Sediminicoccus sp. KRV36: one gene and its partner. Each later gene encodes a partner of the first gene's protein in a complex. Links are inferred from orthologs where the notes say so. Each region holds a gene or a part of one and is shown on either strand. Other genes may lie near its edges. The genes, in order: LHU95_RS19290 and uvrB.

Region 1 (5,488 bases):
TGGGTCGGCCTGCTGGTCATCGTCTATGTCGCGGGCGACATGATCTGGTCCGGCACGCATGAAGTGGCCGACCGGGTTCCGGAATCCTATGCCTTCCTGCTGCTGCCGCTCGGCTACCTGGCGCTGCCGGGCGTCTTCCCGGCCTGGATCTGGGCGGGGGCGACGGTGATGCAGGTGGCCTTGCTGGCAGCCCTCTGCGCGCTGATCGTCGAAGCGGTGCTGCGCGCCCGTCGCCGATAACACCGAGCGGCCTGGCCGGGGGCACCCTCGGCCCCAACAAGGCGCCGGAAACGGCCCGCCCTGGCGCAGCGTGGAGAATGATTCACGGCGCCAGCCACGGCGCGCCGGCCGAGGCAGGCCGCCAGTCTGCGGAATGTTTCGCCATCATCGCGGGCGCGGCGGGGCAAAAGCCCCTGCGCAAGCCCCAGGGCGGTTGATGCCGGGCCCGGCCGAAGGCGGTGCGCCGCAACGCCCCTGGGGCGCCGGCGGCGGATTTTCCACATGACCGTTCGGTAAAGACAGCCGCTGGCAGGGCGTTTAGCTTCCCGCGCATCCGAGTTGAGGAAAGCACAAGAAAATGGACTTCGCCACCTTCGCCGAAAGCTGGAACTGGGTGATCCTCACCGAGATCCTCGGCGTGAACCTGATCCTCTCCGGCGACAATGCGGTGCTCATCGCCCTCGCCGCCGCCGGCCTGCCGGCCGAGCAACGCTCCAAGGCCATCCTCTTCGGCATGGTGCTGGCCGTGGTGCTGCGCATCGTGCTCAGCCTCGCCGCCGTTTATCTGCTGGCCATTCCGGGGATCATGCTGGCGGGCGGCCTCGTGCTGCTCTGGATCGCGTATACCTTCTTCAAGGAGCTGCGCCAGAAGGACAAGGACGAGGCCAGCGGCCATCACGCCGATGCCGCGCCCAAGACCATGGCCGTGGCCCTGCGCCAGATCGTCATCGCCGATGTCTCCATGAGCCTCGACAATGTGCTGGCCGTGGCGGGTGCCGCGCATGGCAACACGCCCATGCTGATCATCGGCCTCGTCATCTCCATCCTGCTGATGGGCGTCGCGGCCACGCTGATCGCCCGCCTGCTGGAGAGCTACCCGATCGTCGCCTATATCGGCGTAGCCCTCATCGTCTACATCGGCATCGAGATGGTCTATGAAGATGTGCATCGCTTCATGAGCGGCGGCAGCGCCCATGGCGAATACCGCGAATTGCCCGAACCACTGATGATGCCCCCCCTGGTGCGAGTGACTTGATGCGGCATTTCTCCCTCATCCTCCTGGCTGGTCTTGCGGCCTGCGCGACCGAAGGCGGCGATCAGGCCGGCGGCGCCGGCGCCGTGCCCGTGGTTTCGGCCCCGGCCTTGCTCGCGCAGCGCCTGCCCGCCCAGGCTGGCAGTTTCCAGCGCGGCGCCACAGCGCCGATCGACCAGCCGCTTCCCGGTGTGGAGGTGGCCTATGCCACGCCCGGGCGCTCGGCCGCGGGCTTCGTGCAGGTGGTGCGCCCCCCCGCCGTGGCACCGCCCGATGGGCCGGGCAGCCTGGTCGTGCAGGATGAGTACCAGCGGGTGATCGCCGCGGCGCAGCGCGGCTCGGGCCCGCATCGCCGGCTGCGCCTGGTCCGCGAAAGTGACCAGCCGCCCGGCGCGCCGCTGTTTCGCTGCGCCGACCTGGAAGGCGCCTATGGCCGCACGGCGGTGACCAGCACCACCTGTGTGGGTGCGGCGGGCGGGCAATTGCTGCGGCTGCGGGTTTCCATGCCGCGGCGCGATCCGCCAGCGGCCGATCCGCGCGCCTTCATTCGCGACATCACCGAAGCCCTGCGCCGCGGCGGGGGCTGAAAGCCACCCCCTCGGCTACCAGCTGCGAATACGCTCATAGAGCGGCTTAAGCAGGAAGGGGCTAAGAAACAGTGGAAACTGGCAGAGCACGCAGAACAGCAGGATCCCCGGATCCGTCGCCTCCGGCAGCACCGCCAGATAGAGCGCCATATTGCGGTTGCCGGCCAGCAGTCCGGCCGAGAGTGCCAGCCGCTGCCCGAACCCCGCGAAAGCGAGTGCCGTCGCCGCATTCATGGCCAGCGTGCCGCCAAAGGCCATGGCGACGCCGGTCAGGATGAAGCCGGGCTCCGCCAGCATGCGCGCCAGCACGCCATCCATCACGCCGAAGCCATAGAACACCACCAGCAGCACCACCGCCCCATCCACCGCGCGCCCCCAATGCTGGAGTTGCGCCGGGGCCACCACACGGCGGATGCCGATGGAAATCACCAGCGGTAGCAGCACCACCAGCCCCAGCCGCAGCATCAGCCCCGTCATGGAAATCGCGAGATCAATGCCCAGCAGCCCCAGCGCCAAGGGCGGCGCCGTGATCGGGATCAGCAGGATGGAGAGCACCGCCACCACGAAGGCGATCTCGCCATCCAGCCCCACCATTCGGGCAAAAGCCGGTGAGGAGGTGGCGGCACAGCCCGTCGCCACGATCACCAGCCCATTGGCCAGCGGGCCGGTGATGCCCAGCGCTGTGAGTGCCGCCCAGGCCAGCAAAGGCGTCGCGATCAGCAGCCAGGCCAGCAATGCGACCACCAGCAGGGGCCGGCGCAGATAGGCCAGCACCTGGGCCGGGTCCACGCGCAGCAGCACCAGCACCATGAGGATGAAGACCACGGGCGTGATCACGTCCCGGAACAGCGCGGCCAGCGGGGGGATGAACAGCCCCGCGAAGATGCTGCCGGCCAACAGCGCGGCCCCGTGCAGGGCGGACCATTCCAGGAGGCGGCGCGTCAGGTCCAAGGGTTCTGCATGGTTGGTGGCGTTCGCCGGATGTTCTATAGCCCTGTGCGTGTCCGCACCATCCTCTCCAGGGGCTGCCCCCCCGCAAGACTACCTCGCCCGGCTGAACCCGGAGCAACGCTCGGCCGTGGAAACGCTGGACGGGCCTTTGCTCGTGCTGGCCGGTGCGGGCACCGGCAAGACGCGGGTGCTGACCACCCGATTCGCGCATCTGCTGATGACGGGCCGCGCCCAGCCGCACCAGGTGCTCTCCGTCACCTTCACCAACAAGGCCGCGCGCGAGATGCGCGAGCGTGTGGGCGCCATCCTGAACCGCCCGGTGGAAGGGCTGTGGCTGGGCACGTTCCACGCGCTCGCCGCGCGCATGCTGCGCCGCCATGCGGAGCTGGTCGGCCTCACCTCCAGCTTCACCATCCTGGACACGGATGATCAGGCGCGCCTGCTCAAGCAGGTGATGGAAGCGGAAGGTGTGGACCTCAAGCGCTGGCCGCCCAATGGCCTCATGGGCGTGATCCAGCGCTGGAAGGATCGCGGGCTGACGCCGGACCGCATTCCTGTGGCCGAAACCTCCGACTACGCGAATAACCGCGCCGAGAAGCTCTACGCCGCCTACCAGGCGCGGCTGGTGGCGCTGAATGCCTGCGACTTCGGCGACCTGCTGCTGCACATCACCGAAATCCTGCGCACCAATGCCGAAATCCTGGCGAGCTATCATCGCCTGTTCCGCTACATCCTGGTGGATGAGTATCAGGACACCAACCTGGTCCAATATCTATGGCTGCGGCTGCTCGCCCAGGGCCACAAGAACATCTGCTGCGTCGGCGATGATGACCAGTCCATCTATTCCTGGCGCGGCGCCGAGATCGAAAACATCCTGCGCTTCGAGCGCGACTTCCCGGGGGCCGTCATCGTGCGGCTGGAGAGCAATTATCGCTCGACGCGCCCCATCCTCGCCGCGGCCGCGGGGCTGATCGCCCGCAATGAGGGGAGGTTGGGCAAGACCCTGCGCTCCGGCCGCGAGGATGCCTCGGGCGAGCGGGTGCGCGTGGTGTCGCTGTGGGACAGCGAGGAGGAAGCCCGCATGGTCGGTGGCCGCATCGAGGAAGCGCGGCGTGACGGGCAGAATTTGAGCGAAATCGCCATCCTGGTGCGTGCCGGATTCCAGACGCGCTCCTTTGAGGAAAGGCTGATCACCCTCGCCATCCCGTATCGCGTGTTTGGTGGTGCCAAATTCTACGAGCGCGCCGAAATCCGCGACGCCATCGCCTATTTCCGCGCCCTCTCCCAGCCCAATGATGATCTGGCCTTCGAGCGCATCGTGAACACGCCCAAGCGTGGTTTGGGCGATACCGCCATGGCGGCGCTGCACCGCCTGAGCCGTGATGAGAAAATCCCGCTGCGCTTCGCCGCCGAGCGCCTCTGCCAGACCGATGCCATCCGCCCCCGCCCGCGCGCGGCCCTGCGCGAATTGCTGGAAGGCCTGAGCCGCTGGAACGCGGCCCTGGAACGCGAGGGCCATGTCGTCGTCGCCGCCCAGGTCCTGGAGGAGAGCGGCTATGTCGAGATGTGGAAGGCCGACCGCAGCATCGAGGCCGCGGGGCGCCTCGACAACCTCAAGGAATTGCTGCGCGCCATGGGGGATTTCGCGACCCTCGGCGCCTTCCTGGAACACATCGCCCTGGTCATGGAAAATGACGATAATTCCGAGGGCCAAAAGGTCGGCATCATGACGCTGCACGCCGCCAAGGGCCTGGAATTCGACATGGTCTTCCTGCCAGGCTGGGAGGAAGGGCTGTTCCCCTCGCAGCGCAGCCTGGATGAGGGCGGCGCCAAGGCGCTCGAAGAAGAACGCCGCCTCGCTTATGTCGGCATCACCCGCGCCCGCAGGCATTGCACCATCAGCCATGCCGCCAACCGGCGCATCTACGGCAACTGGGTGAACTCCATCCCGTCCCGCTTCCTCGATGAACTCCCCGAGAGCGAAATCCTGCGCGAGGGCGGCGTGGCTCAGGCAGCCCGCATGCCATCCAGCGTGTTTTCAGCGGGGGCCCCGCTGTCCTCCCAGCGCCGGCCGCGCGTGATCGAGGCCGGCGCCTGGGAGGTGGATCAAAGGCCCGAACGCGAAAAAGCCTTCGCGCGGGGGACGCGCGTCTTCCACACCAAATTCGGCTATGGGCGCGTGCTGGATGTGGATGACGACAAGCTGGAAATCGAGTTCGAGAAGGCGGGCGTGAAGCGGGTGTTGGACCGTTTTGTCGAGCCGGCTTAGATCGAGGGGCGTTGCCCCCCGAGCCCCCCAGCAGGAAACACAGTTTCCTGCACCTTCGATCCAAAGAGTCTCATGAAGAAACATCCCGCGCAGCTCGAAACCTTGGTGCTGGACCAGCTGCCCGAGGACGCAGTCCCCTCCTATGAGGCAGCACTGCTGGCCGTCAGCGCCACCATCTCGCTGTTTCACGACGAAGCGACCGACCATTGGCGCATCGAAGCCGTGCGCGACACGCTGGCCGACCAGGATGCGCTGCACGCCGCCCTGGCCCTGGCCGCCGGCCTGACGGGCCATGAAGCGCCGCTGACCCGCAGCCTGACGGAGTCCGATGGCTGGCTGGCGCGCACCGTGGAAGCCTTCCCCGAACAGGAAATCGGCCGCCGCTTCCTGATCCGCCCCACCCATGTCGCACCCCGCCACACCTATGGC
Region 2 (9,672 bases), 2.3 Mb from region 1 along the record:
GCTCGCAGCCAGCGCCAATGCCGCGCTGGTGCGCCGCACGCGGGAGATCCTGGTGGGCAGCACGGGGCTGATCGCCTGGCGGCAGGATGAGATGCGGGGCGCCCGCGCTCAGCCATAGGTCAGCGCATCATCCGCCCGGCTGCCGCTGGCCCGCACCGGCCCGCCATCGGTCATGGCCAGCGCCACCGCCTCGGCCACGCGAATGCCATCCACCCCGGCCGACATGATGCCCCCCGCATAGCCCGCCCCTTCGCCCGCCGGATACAGCCCGCGCGTGTTCAGGCTCTGGCAATCCACCCCGCGCGGAATCCGCAGCGGCGAGGAGGTGCGCGTCTCCACCCCCGTCATCACCGCATCGGCCAGGGCGAAGCCGGGGATCTGGCGGTCAAAGGCGGGCAGCGCCTCGCGCATCGCGGCCACCACGAAATCCGGCAGGCAGGCGGCAAGATCGGTCGGCGTGACGCCGGGGCGGTAGGAGGGAATGACATCGCCCAGCGTGGTGGAAGGGCGGCCGGCCAGGAAATCCTCGACGCGTTGCGCCGGTGCGGCATAGGTGCCGCCGCCGGCCGCGAAGGCGGCCTCCTCCCAGTGGCGCTGAAATTCGATGCCGGCGAGCGGCCCACCCGGGTAATCAGCTGGCGTGATGCCGACCACGATGCCGGCATTGGCGTTGCGCTCATTGCGCGAATACTGGCTCATCCCGTTGGTGACGAGGCGCCCCGGCTCGCTCGCCGCCGCCACCACCGTGCCCCCCGGACACATGCAGAAACTGTAGACCGAGCGCCCATTGGCCGCGTGATGCACCAGCTTGTAATCGGCCGCCCCCAGCAAGGGGTGCCCGGCATGCGGGCCGAAGCGGTTGCGATCAATCAGCGATTGCGGATGCTCGATCCTGACACCGATGGAAAACGGCTTGGCCTGCATCGCAACCCCGCGCGCATGCAGCATGGCGAAGCTGTCCCGCGCCGAATGCCCGATGGCCAGCACCACATGCCGGGCGGCGATGCGCTCCCCGCCTTCCAGCACCACGCCCTGGACCTGGCGTGACGCGTCGAGGTCGAGGTCATCCACCCGGCAGCCGAAGCGGTATTCGCCGCCCAGCGCCTCGATCGTGGCGCGTATGGATTCCACCATCTGCACCAGGCGGAAGGTGCCGATATGCGGCTTGCTGACGTAGAGGATTTCCTCCGGCGCGCCGGCCTTCACGAACTCCTCCAGCACCTTGCGGCCGAAATGGAAGGGGTCCTTGATCTGCGACCAGAGCTTGCCGTCCGAGAAGGTGCCAGCCCCGCCCTCGCCGAATTGCACATTGCTTTCAGGGTGCAGCGTGTTCCGGCGCCAGAGGTCCCAGGTGTCCTTGGTGCGTTCGCGCACCACCTTGCCGCGCTCCAGGATGATCGGCCGGAAGCCGGATTGCGCCAGGATCAGCGCTGCCAGCAGGCCGCAGGGGCCGGTGCCGATGATGACGGGGCGTTCGGCCAGGCCGCCCGGCGCGCGCGCCACGAAGCGGTAGGCCGTATCGGGCGCCTGGCGCAGGGCCGTGTCCCGGGTCAACAGCGCCGCTTCCTCCGGCGCTTCCACATCCAGCGTATAGGCCAGCATGATCCGCCGTGGATTGCGCGCGTCATAGCCGCGGCGGAAGATGGTGAAGCCATGGATTTCGGCGCCACCCAGCCTTGCGCGGATGGCGGTTTCCAGCGCCTCAGGCGGATGATCGAGGGGCAGGCGGATTTCGGTCAGTCGAAGCATGCGCCTCCCCTCGGCCGTGATGGGCCTTGGCGTCAAGTCCGCTATGCGAAAGGGGGCTATATCGGCGCGCGAAAGCCTGCGCTATGAAGCCCGTGATGAGCTTCAAAGACACATTCGCCAATCGCCAGACCTCCGCAGCCGACGCCAAGCGCAAGCTGATGGAGCGCTTCCGCGCCCAGCCCGGCCCGGATGATCCCGCCGTCATCGCCCGCCTGGCCGAGCAGAAGGCCGCCGGTGAGGCGCGCCTGCTGCGCCAGGCCGAGGCACAGCGCCGCGCCGATGAAAAGGCCGCCGCCCTCGCCGCCGCCAAGGCCGAGGCCGCCGCCCAGAAGCAGCGCGACATCGAGGAAGCCGCCCGCGCGGTGATCGAGGAAAAGCGCCGCGCCGCCCAATTGCTGGTCGAGCAGAAGGCCGCGCGGGACGCGCGCTACGCGGCGCGCAAGAAGCGCCGCTGAGGCCCCCCGAGCGAGCCTGACAGCGCGCCCTACAGCGCGCCCTGTTCCTTGAGCACCTGCTCGGCCATGCGTAGCGCGTCTATCGAGGCCGGGAAGCCGCAATAGGCGACGGCGTGGGTGAAGACCTCGCTGATCTCCTCGGCCGTGCAGCCATTGTTCAGCGCCGCCACCAGATGGATGCGCAGCTCATGCGGGTGATTCAGCGCGCAGAGCATCCCCAGCGTGATCAGGCTGCGCTGCTTGCGGTCCAGCACCGGCCGGGTCCAGAGCGTGGCATAGGCCATCTCCTCCGAAAGGGCCCGGATCGCCGCGTTGAAGGGCGTGGTGGTCGCGTCACGCGCCTCGGTATAGGCGGCCCCCAGGATCTCCCGCATTTCGGCGCGGCCCCGCTTGCGGAGCGCGGCGTGGGCTTCATTCTCGTCCATGGTCAGAATGGCTCCGCGCTGTCGCGCCGCAGCAGCCGCCGATAGGCGCCCTGCTCGCGCGAATGGCCGGTGACGGCATCGGCCAGCGCGTCCAGCCAGCCGGAGAACCAGGCCTTTCCCCAATCGCCGGTCTGGGCCATCGGGTTTTCCAGCACCGAGGCGCCCGCCTGGAAGGCCACGCGGCCGGCCGCATAGGCGTCATCGCTGACGAAGTTGTCGTCGGGGTCCACATCCTCGGGCATTCGGGATTCCTGTGATTCGACCCTGGATATGACATCGCAGCGGCGGCCGCGCCATCCTATATTGGGGGCATGAACATGATCGCCCCCCTGCCGTTCCAGCCGATCCGCCAGCCCATGCCGCCCGCCGGCAAGCCGTTGCGCGTGGTCAGCCCCTTCGAGCCGAATGGCGACCAGCCCACCGCCATCCGCGAACTCATCGCCGGCGTGCAGGGCAATGAGCGGGACCAGGTGCTGCTGGGTGTCACGGGCTCGGGCAAGACCTTCACCATGGCGAAGGTGATCGAGGCGGTGCAGCGTCCCACCTTGGTGCTGGCGCCCAACAAGACCCTGGCCGCGCAACTCTACGGCGAGATGAAGAGCTTCTTCCCCGACAACGCGGTGGAATATTTCGTCAGCTACTACGACTATTACCAGCCCGAAGCCTATGTGCCGCGCACCGACACCTATATCGAAAAAGACAGCCAGATCAACGAGCAGATTGACCGCATGCGGCACTCTGCCACGCAATCCCTGCTGGAGCGGCGGGATGTGGTGATCGTGGCCAGCGTCTCCTGCATCTACGGCATCGGCTCGGTCGAGACCTATTCCAACATGGTGGTGAAGCTGGAAGTGGGGGGCAGCATCTCCCGCGATGCGCTGCTGAAGGGCCTGGTCGAGCAGCAATATCGCCGCAATGACATGGCCTTCCAGCGCGGCAGCTTCCGGGTGCGGGGCGAGAGCGTGGATGTCTGGCCCGCGCAGCTGGAGGATCGCGCCTGGCGCATCAACCTCTTTGGCGACGACATCGAATCCCTGCGCGAATTCGACCCGCTGACCGGCGAAATCACCGGCGAGTTCGAGCGCGTGAGCATCTACGCCAACAGCCACTACGTGACGCCGCGGCCGACGATGCAGCAGGCCATCGGCCGCATCAAGGCGGAGCTGAAGGAGCACCTGCTGATCCTGGAAAAGGAGGGCAAGCTGCTGGAAGCCCAGCGCCTGGACCAGCGCACCACCTTCGATATCGAGATGATGGAGACCACCGGCTCCTGCAAGGGAATCGAGAATTATTCCCGCTATCTCTCCGGCCGGAATCCGGGCGAACCGCCGCCGACGCTGTTCGAATATCTGCCCGAGGGCGCGTTGCTGGTGGTGGATGAAAGCCACGTCACCGTGCCGCAGATCGGCGGCATGTATAAGGGCGACTATGCGCGCAAGATCATCCTCAGCGAATACGGCTTCCGCCTGCCGAGCTGCACAGATAACCGCCCGCTGAAATTCGAGGAGTGGGAGAGTTTCCGCCCGCAGACCGTCTTCGTCAGCGCCACCCCCGGCCCCTGGGAAATGGAGCGCACCGGCGGCGTCTTCGCCGAGCAGGTGATCCGTCCGACCGGCCTTGTGGACCCCGTCTGCGACATCCGCCCTGTGGAAAATCAGGTGGATGACCTGCTGGCCGAGTGCAAGGCCTGCGCCGCCAAGGGCGAGCGCGTGCTGGTCACGGTGCTGACCAAGAAGATGGCCGAGCAACTCACCGAATACCTGACGGAAATGGGCGTGCGCGTGCGCTACCTCCATTCCGATGTGGACACGCTGGAGCGCATCGAGATCATCCGCGACCTGCGCCGCGGCGTGTTCGACGCGCTGATCGGCATCAACCTGCTGCGCGAGGGGCTGGATATTCCCGAATGCGGCCTCGTGACCATCCTGGACGCGGATAAGGAAGGCTTCCTGCGCTCCACCACCTCGCTCATCCAGACCATCGGCCGGGCGGCCCGCAATGCCGAAGGCCGCGTCATCCTCTACGCCGACCGCATGACCGACAGCATGAAGCGCGCCCTGGAGGAGACGGAGCGGCGGCGCAACAAGCAAATCGCCTACAACACTGAGCACGGCATCACCCCCACCTCCATCAAGCGGGAGATCAGCGATGTGCTGCGCGATGTGAGCCAGGGCGACTACGTGACGGTGGAGGCGGTGGAGGGCGATGCGACGGCGCAATTCGTCGGCCGTGACCTGCGCTCGGCCATCGCCGAGATGGAGAAGAAGATGCGCGCGGCGGCGGCCGACCTGGAATTCGAGACGGCGGCCCGGCTGCGCGACGAGATCAAGCGGCTGGAGGCGCTGGAACTGGACATCGCCACGCCGGGCAGCGCCCCATCGGGCAGCGCGCTGACACCCAATGAGGCCGGGCGTTCCCTGCGTGAGGCGACGCCCAAGAAGGACTGGAAGCCCAAGCCCATGGGGCCAGGGGGCGGGGGCTATGACCCGAAGAAGATGAAGGCCCGCGGGGGAAGCCGCGGGCGGTCGGGGCCGTGAGTTCGACCAGAATATCGGCGTCGTGACACAATTGTCCGGCGCTGGTTCTACGCGGCTTTGCGGGCAGTGTACTGATACGCGCAGGGGACGCTGAAGGAAGGGTCGCTCGTGGACAGACGCAGCGTGACCTCGCCATCGGTGACTTGCCCGCTGCCCGATGACGATCCAACCCAGACCGGACCGGAGAAGGTGACATCGGAGATGGACCCGCCCGGGTTCACACGCGCTGTCAGCAGGTTGCGCCCCCCGCCGAGGCGCATCGAAAGCCCGCCATTTGCCACTGTCATCACGATGCGGCCGCCGGGCTGACCACAGACAGGCGGAGAGATGGATAAGACCGTCCCGGTATACCGGCCATCGAAAGAGGGGTCGCCGGTCGGGGCGGTGGCCTGGGGACTGGACGTGCCATCGCCAGCCGCGCAGCCAGCAACAAGGAGGCAGGCAAGGATCAACTTTCGCATGGCGATGCTCCGGGTTGGATCTGTATCAGAGGCGATTATTGCGCTGCCTGCAAATTGAATGTCATGGAAATGTCGCGGCGCGGCGATCATGCGATGCGGCACCCCGCGGGCCTGTCACAGCTGCTCCTCCACCGGCAGGCGCCGCACCAGCCCGGCCAGCACGCGCCGCCATGCGCCTGCCATTGGTTCCTGCCGGAGGGTCGCGACGCCGCCATCGCGCCAGCCGATCCGCCCATCCTCCCACACCACCTGCCAGCTCACCGCCGGATCCGCGAGGCGCGCATGTTCCGCCGCCACTTCGCCGGCGATCACGGCGTCGCACACGAAGGTGCCCATCTCCGTGTTCAGCGCGGCCGAGCGCGGATCGAGGTTGAAGGAGCCCACGAAGCCCAGCGCGCCATCCACCGCAAAGGCCTTGGTGTGCAGCGCCGCCCCGCGTGAGCCGAGCAGGCTGGTCTTGCCCTTGGTTTCTCCGTCCGGCCAGCGGGGTTTCAGTTCGAACAGCGTCACCCCCGCCGCCAGCAAGGCCTGGCGATACTTCGCGTAGCCGCCATGCACGGCCACCACATCCGTCGCCGCCAGTGAATTGGTGACGACGGAAACCCGCACCCCGCGCGCGCACAGGTCACACAGCAGCTTGAGCCCGGCCTGGCCCGGCACGAAATAGGGCGAGATGAGCAGCGCCTCTTGCCGCGCCTGGCGCAAGGCATCGGCGATCTCGGCGGCGATGCCGCCAGCGGCGCGGGCGCGCTTGCGGGCCCGCAGCCCGCGCTTCGCCTTCGCCGGCGGGTCGGCCACCACCTGGATGGCGTGATGCGGCAGCAGCCGCAGCCCCGACCCCTGGGCCAACTCATCCAGCACCGGCTCCCCGAGGCGGGCGAGCAGCGCATCCGCGGCCGGGCGATCCTCCGCGCAGGCCAGCACCATGCGCAGCGCCGGCAAGCCGCCCTGGCGCTCGGCGGTGGCGGCGGCGAGGCGCGCGGGCCGCGCCAGAGGGCTCGCCCAGTAGCGGTTGAAGACGTGCGTCGCCTGCTGCGCAGCCGGCCCCGCGATCAGCAGATCGAGGTCCCGGAATTGCACGGCGCCGCGCGCGCCCAGGCCGAAATACGCATCGCCCAGGTTGCGCCCACCCACCACCGCCAGGCAGTCATCGGCGATCCAGGATTTATTGTGCATGCGCCGGTTCAGATGCCGCCCGCCAAAGGCCAGCTCCAGCAGAAAGCCGAGGCGGCCGAAGCGGCGCCAGCGCGTGCCGTTGAACAGCCGCACCTCGATCAGCGGATGCGCATCCAGGGCGGCCAGCGTGCGCTCCCGGCCCAGGGCATAGACGTCATCCAGCAGCAGCCGCACCGTCACCCCACGATCGGCGGCCTCAAGCACTTCCTGCGCGAGCAGCTGCCCCGTCACGTCGCCGCGCCACATGTAATATTGCAGGTCGAGGCTGCGGCCGGCGGCCCGCGCGCTGGCGGCCCGCACGGCGAAGGCATCGCCGGCATCGCGCATCAGGGCCACGCCGCTGACGCGCCCCGCGGCATGCGGCACTGCGTCGGCGATGCTGCGTTGCAGGAGGGTCTGGTTGGGTGTGCTCATCTTGCAGCTGGAGGGAAGGCCATGCGGGGGGATAGCAGAAACCAGCCGGCACCGCGCGGGTTGCAGGGGCTGGCCGTGGCGCCCCGCATGTCGCAGGATTTGGAAAACCGAGGGAACCACGCCATGAACCGCCGCAACCTGCTCCAGGCCCTGCCGCTGATGCTGCCTGCGGGCGCCGCCTTCGCCCAGGCGGATTGGCCGACGCGGGGTGTCTCCATCATCGTTCCCTTCGCGCCCGGCTCCTCCTCCGACATCATCGCCCGCGCCATGGCCAATGCCATGCAGGGCGCGCTGGGCCGGCCCGTCACGGTGGAAAACCGCCCCGGCGCCACGGGTGAGGTGGGGGCCCGCCAGGTGATCCGCGCGGCACCGGATGGCTATACGCTGATGCATGCGCCGATCAGCACCTGGGCGATCAACGTCGCCCTCCGGCCGAACCTCGCCTATGACCCCGTCACGCAGCTCACCCGCATCATGCAGACGGTGCGCACGCCCAATGTGCTGGTGATCAACAGCGCCGCCCTTCCAGCGACGGACCTGCCGGGCGTGCTGGCCTGGCTGCGGGCGCCCGGGCGCAATGCCAGCTATTCCACCAGCGGCGCCGGCTCCTCCGATCACCTCACCATGGAGATGTTCCGCCAGGCGACGGGGACGGAGATCACGCATATCCCCTTCAGCGGCGGCGCGCCGGCGACGACCGCGCTGCTGCAGGGCACGGTGCAGCTTTCCTTCCAGAATCTCGGCTCGATCATGCCGCATATCGCCGAAGGGCGAGTGCGCCCCATCCTGATCACGTCGGAGGCGCGCAGCCCGCTGCTGCCGCAGGTGCCGACGGGCGCGGAGCTCGGCCTCAGCGATTTCGTGGTCTATTCCTGGCAGGGCTTCGGCGGGCCGCCGGCCATGGCGCCCGCGCTGGTCGAGCGGGTGCATGCGGCGGCGGTGGCGGGTTTGCGCGCACCCGTCGTCGCCGCGCGCCTGGGTGAGCTGGGCTTTGATATCGTGGCGAGCACGCCAGCAGCTTTCGCGGCCTTCCAGGAAGGCGAGATCGCGCGGTGGCAGCGCGTCGTGCGCACCGGCCGCATCACGGTGGATTGACGGGTTGGGCCAAGCGCCTAGCCTTTGGCCACAGAAACGCTGAGGAATGCCATGACCCCGCCCGAACGCCTGCGCGCCCATCTTGCCGAACCCGGCTTCGTCGTCATGCCCGCCGTCTGGGACGGGCTGAGCGCGAAGCTGGCCGCGGGGGCCGGCTACAAGACCGCCTTCCTCTCCGGCTCCTGCGTGGCGGCGAGCCGGCTGGGTGGCCCCGACCTCGATCTGATTTCCTTCGGCGAGATGTTCGACAGCTTCAACATGGTGCATGGCGCCGCCCCCGAGACGCTGATCCTGGCCGATGGCGACCATGGCTATGGCAACCCGCTGAACGTCCAGCGCACCGTGCGCGCCTATGGCCGCGCCGGGGCAGCCGCGATCCTCATCGAGGACAAGATCACGCCGCGTCAGCTCACCTCCTCCGGCAAGCCCTGCCTGCCGCGTGAGGAAGCGCGCATGAAGATCCGCGCCGCTGTGCAGGCCGCGAAGGATTCCGGCATCCTGATCCTGGCGCGCACCGATTGCCGGCCGACGCAGGGCATTGATGAGGCGGTGGCGCGGATCGAGATGTATGTCGAGGAGGGGGCCGATATCCTGTTCCTCGACAGCCCGGCCGATGATGAGGAATTCCGCCGCGCGGTGGCGGCGGCGAAGGGCAGGCCCTCCTTCGCGGTGCTCTCGCCCGGGCCGGGGCGGCGCATTCCCTCGGTGACCGAGGCGGCGGCGCTGGGGCTGAAGATCGGCACCTACCCGACGGCGATGCTCTCACCTGCCATCGCGGGGATGCAGGCGGGGCTGGCCGCGCTGCTGGCGGGCGAGGCGGAGAGTGCCAGCGCGCTCAGCCCGGCCGTCCTGCGCACCACGCTCGGCTATCCGGATTATGACGTGCAGGGCAAGCCGTTCCTGGTGTAGCGCGCCCATCGCCCCAGCGGCGCTGCCCGGGCGGAGATCGCCGTCACGGGGTCCCATTCCGCGAGGTTGGCGGGGCCGGTGATTTCGCCGCAAGCTGGCGGGCATGATCCTGGCCCTGCACCTGGCCGCGCAATGCGCGGTCATCATCCGCGTCCTGCTCCGGCCGCATCGCGACCCAGCCTCCCGCGTGGCCTGGGTGGTGCTGGCCCTTGCCGTGCCGGTGGTGGGCATGCTGGCCTATCTGGTGCTGGGCGAGACCAATATCGGCCGCCGGCGGGCGGCGCGGATGCAGCGCGTGCTGGCGGAATTGCCCGAAGCGGCCCGCATGGGCCTGGCCGAGGGCGCGGCGGCCCCGGCGATTCCGGAGCGTCTGGAGGGGTTGTTCCGCGTCGGCCAATCCATCAGCGGCTATGGGCCGGTGGGGGGCAATACGGCGCGGCTGATCGGTGAT

What was found.
Region 2: the proteins of LHU95_RS19290 (region 1) and uvrB are in contact, whole or in part, in a crystal structure (PDB 7EGT), measured with the Thermus thermophilus proteins. The link is inferred for Sediminicoccus sp. KRV36 from one-to-one orthologs. Residues at the interface, in WP_096412145.1 of Thermus thermophilus: His654, Arg656, Phe657, Gln666, Asp668, Glu669, Lys680, Arg681, Leu682, Ser683, Lys685, Tyr686, Ala687; in WP_096411307.1 of Thermus thermophilus: Glu23, Leu25, Arg26, Asp27, Gly28, Glu29, Arg30, Phe31, Arg55, Glu326, Asp327, Phe328, Glu379, Ser382, Gln383, His398, Gly400, Arg401.

What each region holds. Positions count from the first base shown.
Region 1 is NZ_CP085081.1:4,071,544-4,077,031, forward strand. Bases 2,544-5,488 are described here. They hold LHU95_RS19290 (UvrD-helicase domain-containing protein), read left to right. Parts: upstream 2,544-2,917; coding sequence 2,918-5,059; downstream 5,060-5,488. Other genes in these bases: LHU95_RS19285 (hypothetical protein), read right to left, coding at 2,544-2,790; LHU95_RS19295 (50S ribosomal protein L11 methyltransferase), read left to right, coding at 5,132-5,488. In the rest of the region: LHU95_RS19270 (TerC family protein), read left to right, coding at 1-240; LHU95_RS19275 (TerC family protein), read left to right, coding at 578-1,255; LHU95_RS19280 (hypothetical protein), read left to right, coding at 1,255-1,839; more of LHU95_RS19285, read right to left, coding at 1,855-2,543. UniProt on the Escherichia coli protein: A helicase with DNA-dependent ATPase activity. Unwinds DNA duplexes with 3'-5' polarity. Translocates on single-stranded DNA with 3'-5' polarity. Initiates unwinding more efficiently from a nicked substrate than double-stranded DNA.
Region 2 is NZ_CP085081.1:1,771,527-1,781,198, forward strand. The notes cover bases 2,597-5,553. They hold uvrB (excinuclease ABC subunit UvrB), read left to right. Parts: upstream 2,597-2,940; coding sequence 2,941-5,166; downstream 5,167-5,553. Other genes in these bases: LHU95_RS08045 (carboxymuconolactone decarboxylase family protein), read right to left, coding at 2,597-2,629; LHU95_RS08050 (hypothetical protein), read right to left, coding at 2,632-2,871; LHU95_RS08060 (hypothetical protein), read right to left, coding at 5,214-5,553. Also shown: LHU95_RS08030 (lysylphosphatidylglycerol synthase domain-containing protein), read left to right, coding at 1-118; LHU95_RS08035 (NAD(P)/FAD-dependent oxidoreductase), read right to left, coding at 109-1,749; LHU95_RS08040 (DUF6481 family protein), read left to right, coding at 1,845-2,204; more of LHU95_RS08045, read right to left, coding at 2,234-2,596; more of LHU95_RS08060, read right to left, coding at 5,554-5,627; LHU95_RS08065 (phospholipase D family protein), read right to left, coding at 5,742-7,217; LHU95_RS08070 (tripartite tricarboxylate transporter substrate-binding protein), read left to right, coding at 7,341-8,312; LHU95_RS08075 (isocitrate lyase/PEP mutase family protein), read left to right, coding at 8,364-9,221; cls (cardiolipin synthase), read left to right, coding at 9,325-9,672. UniProt on the Escherichia coli protein: The UvrABC repair system catalyzes the recognition and processing of DNA lesions. A damage recognition complex composed of 2 UvrA and 2 UvrB subunits scans DNA for abnormalities.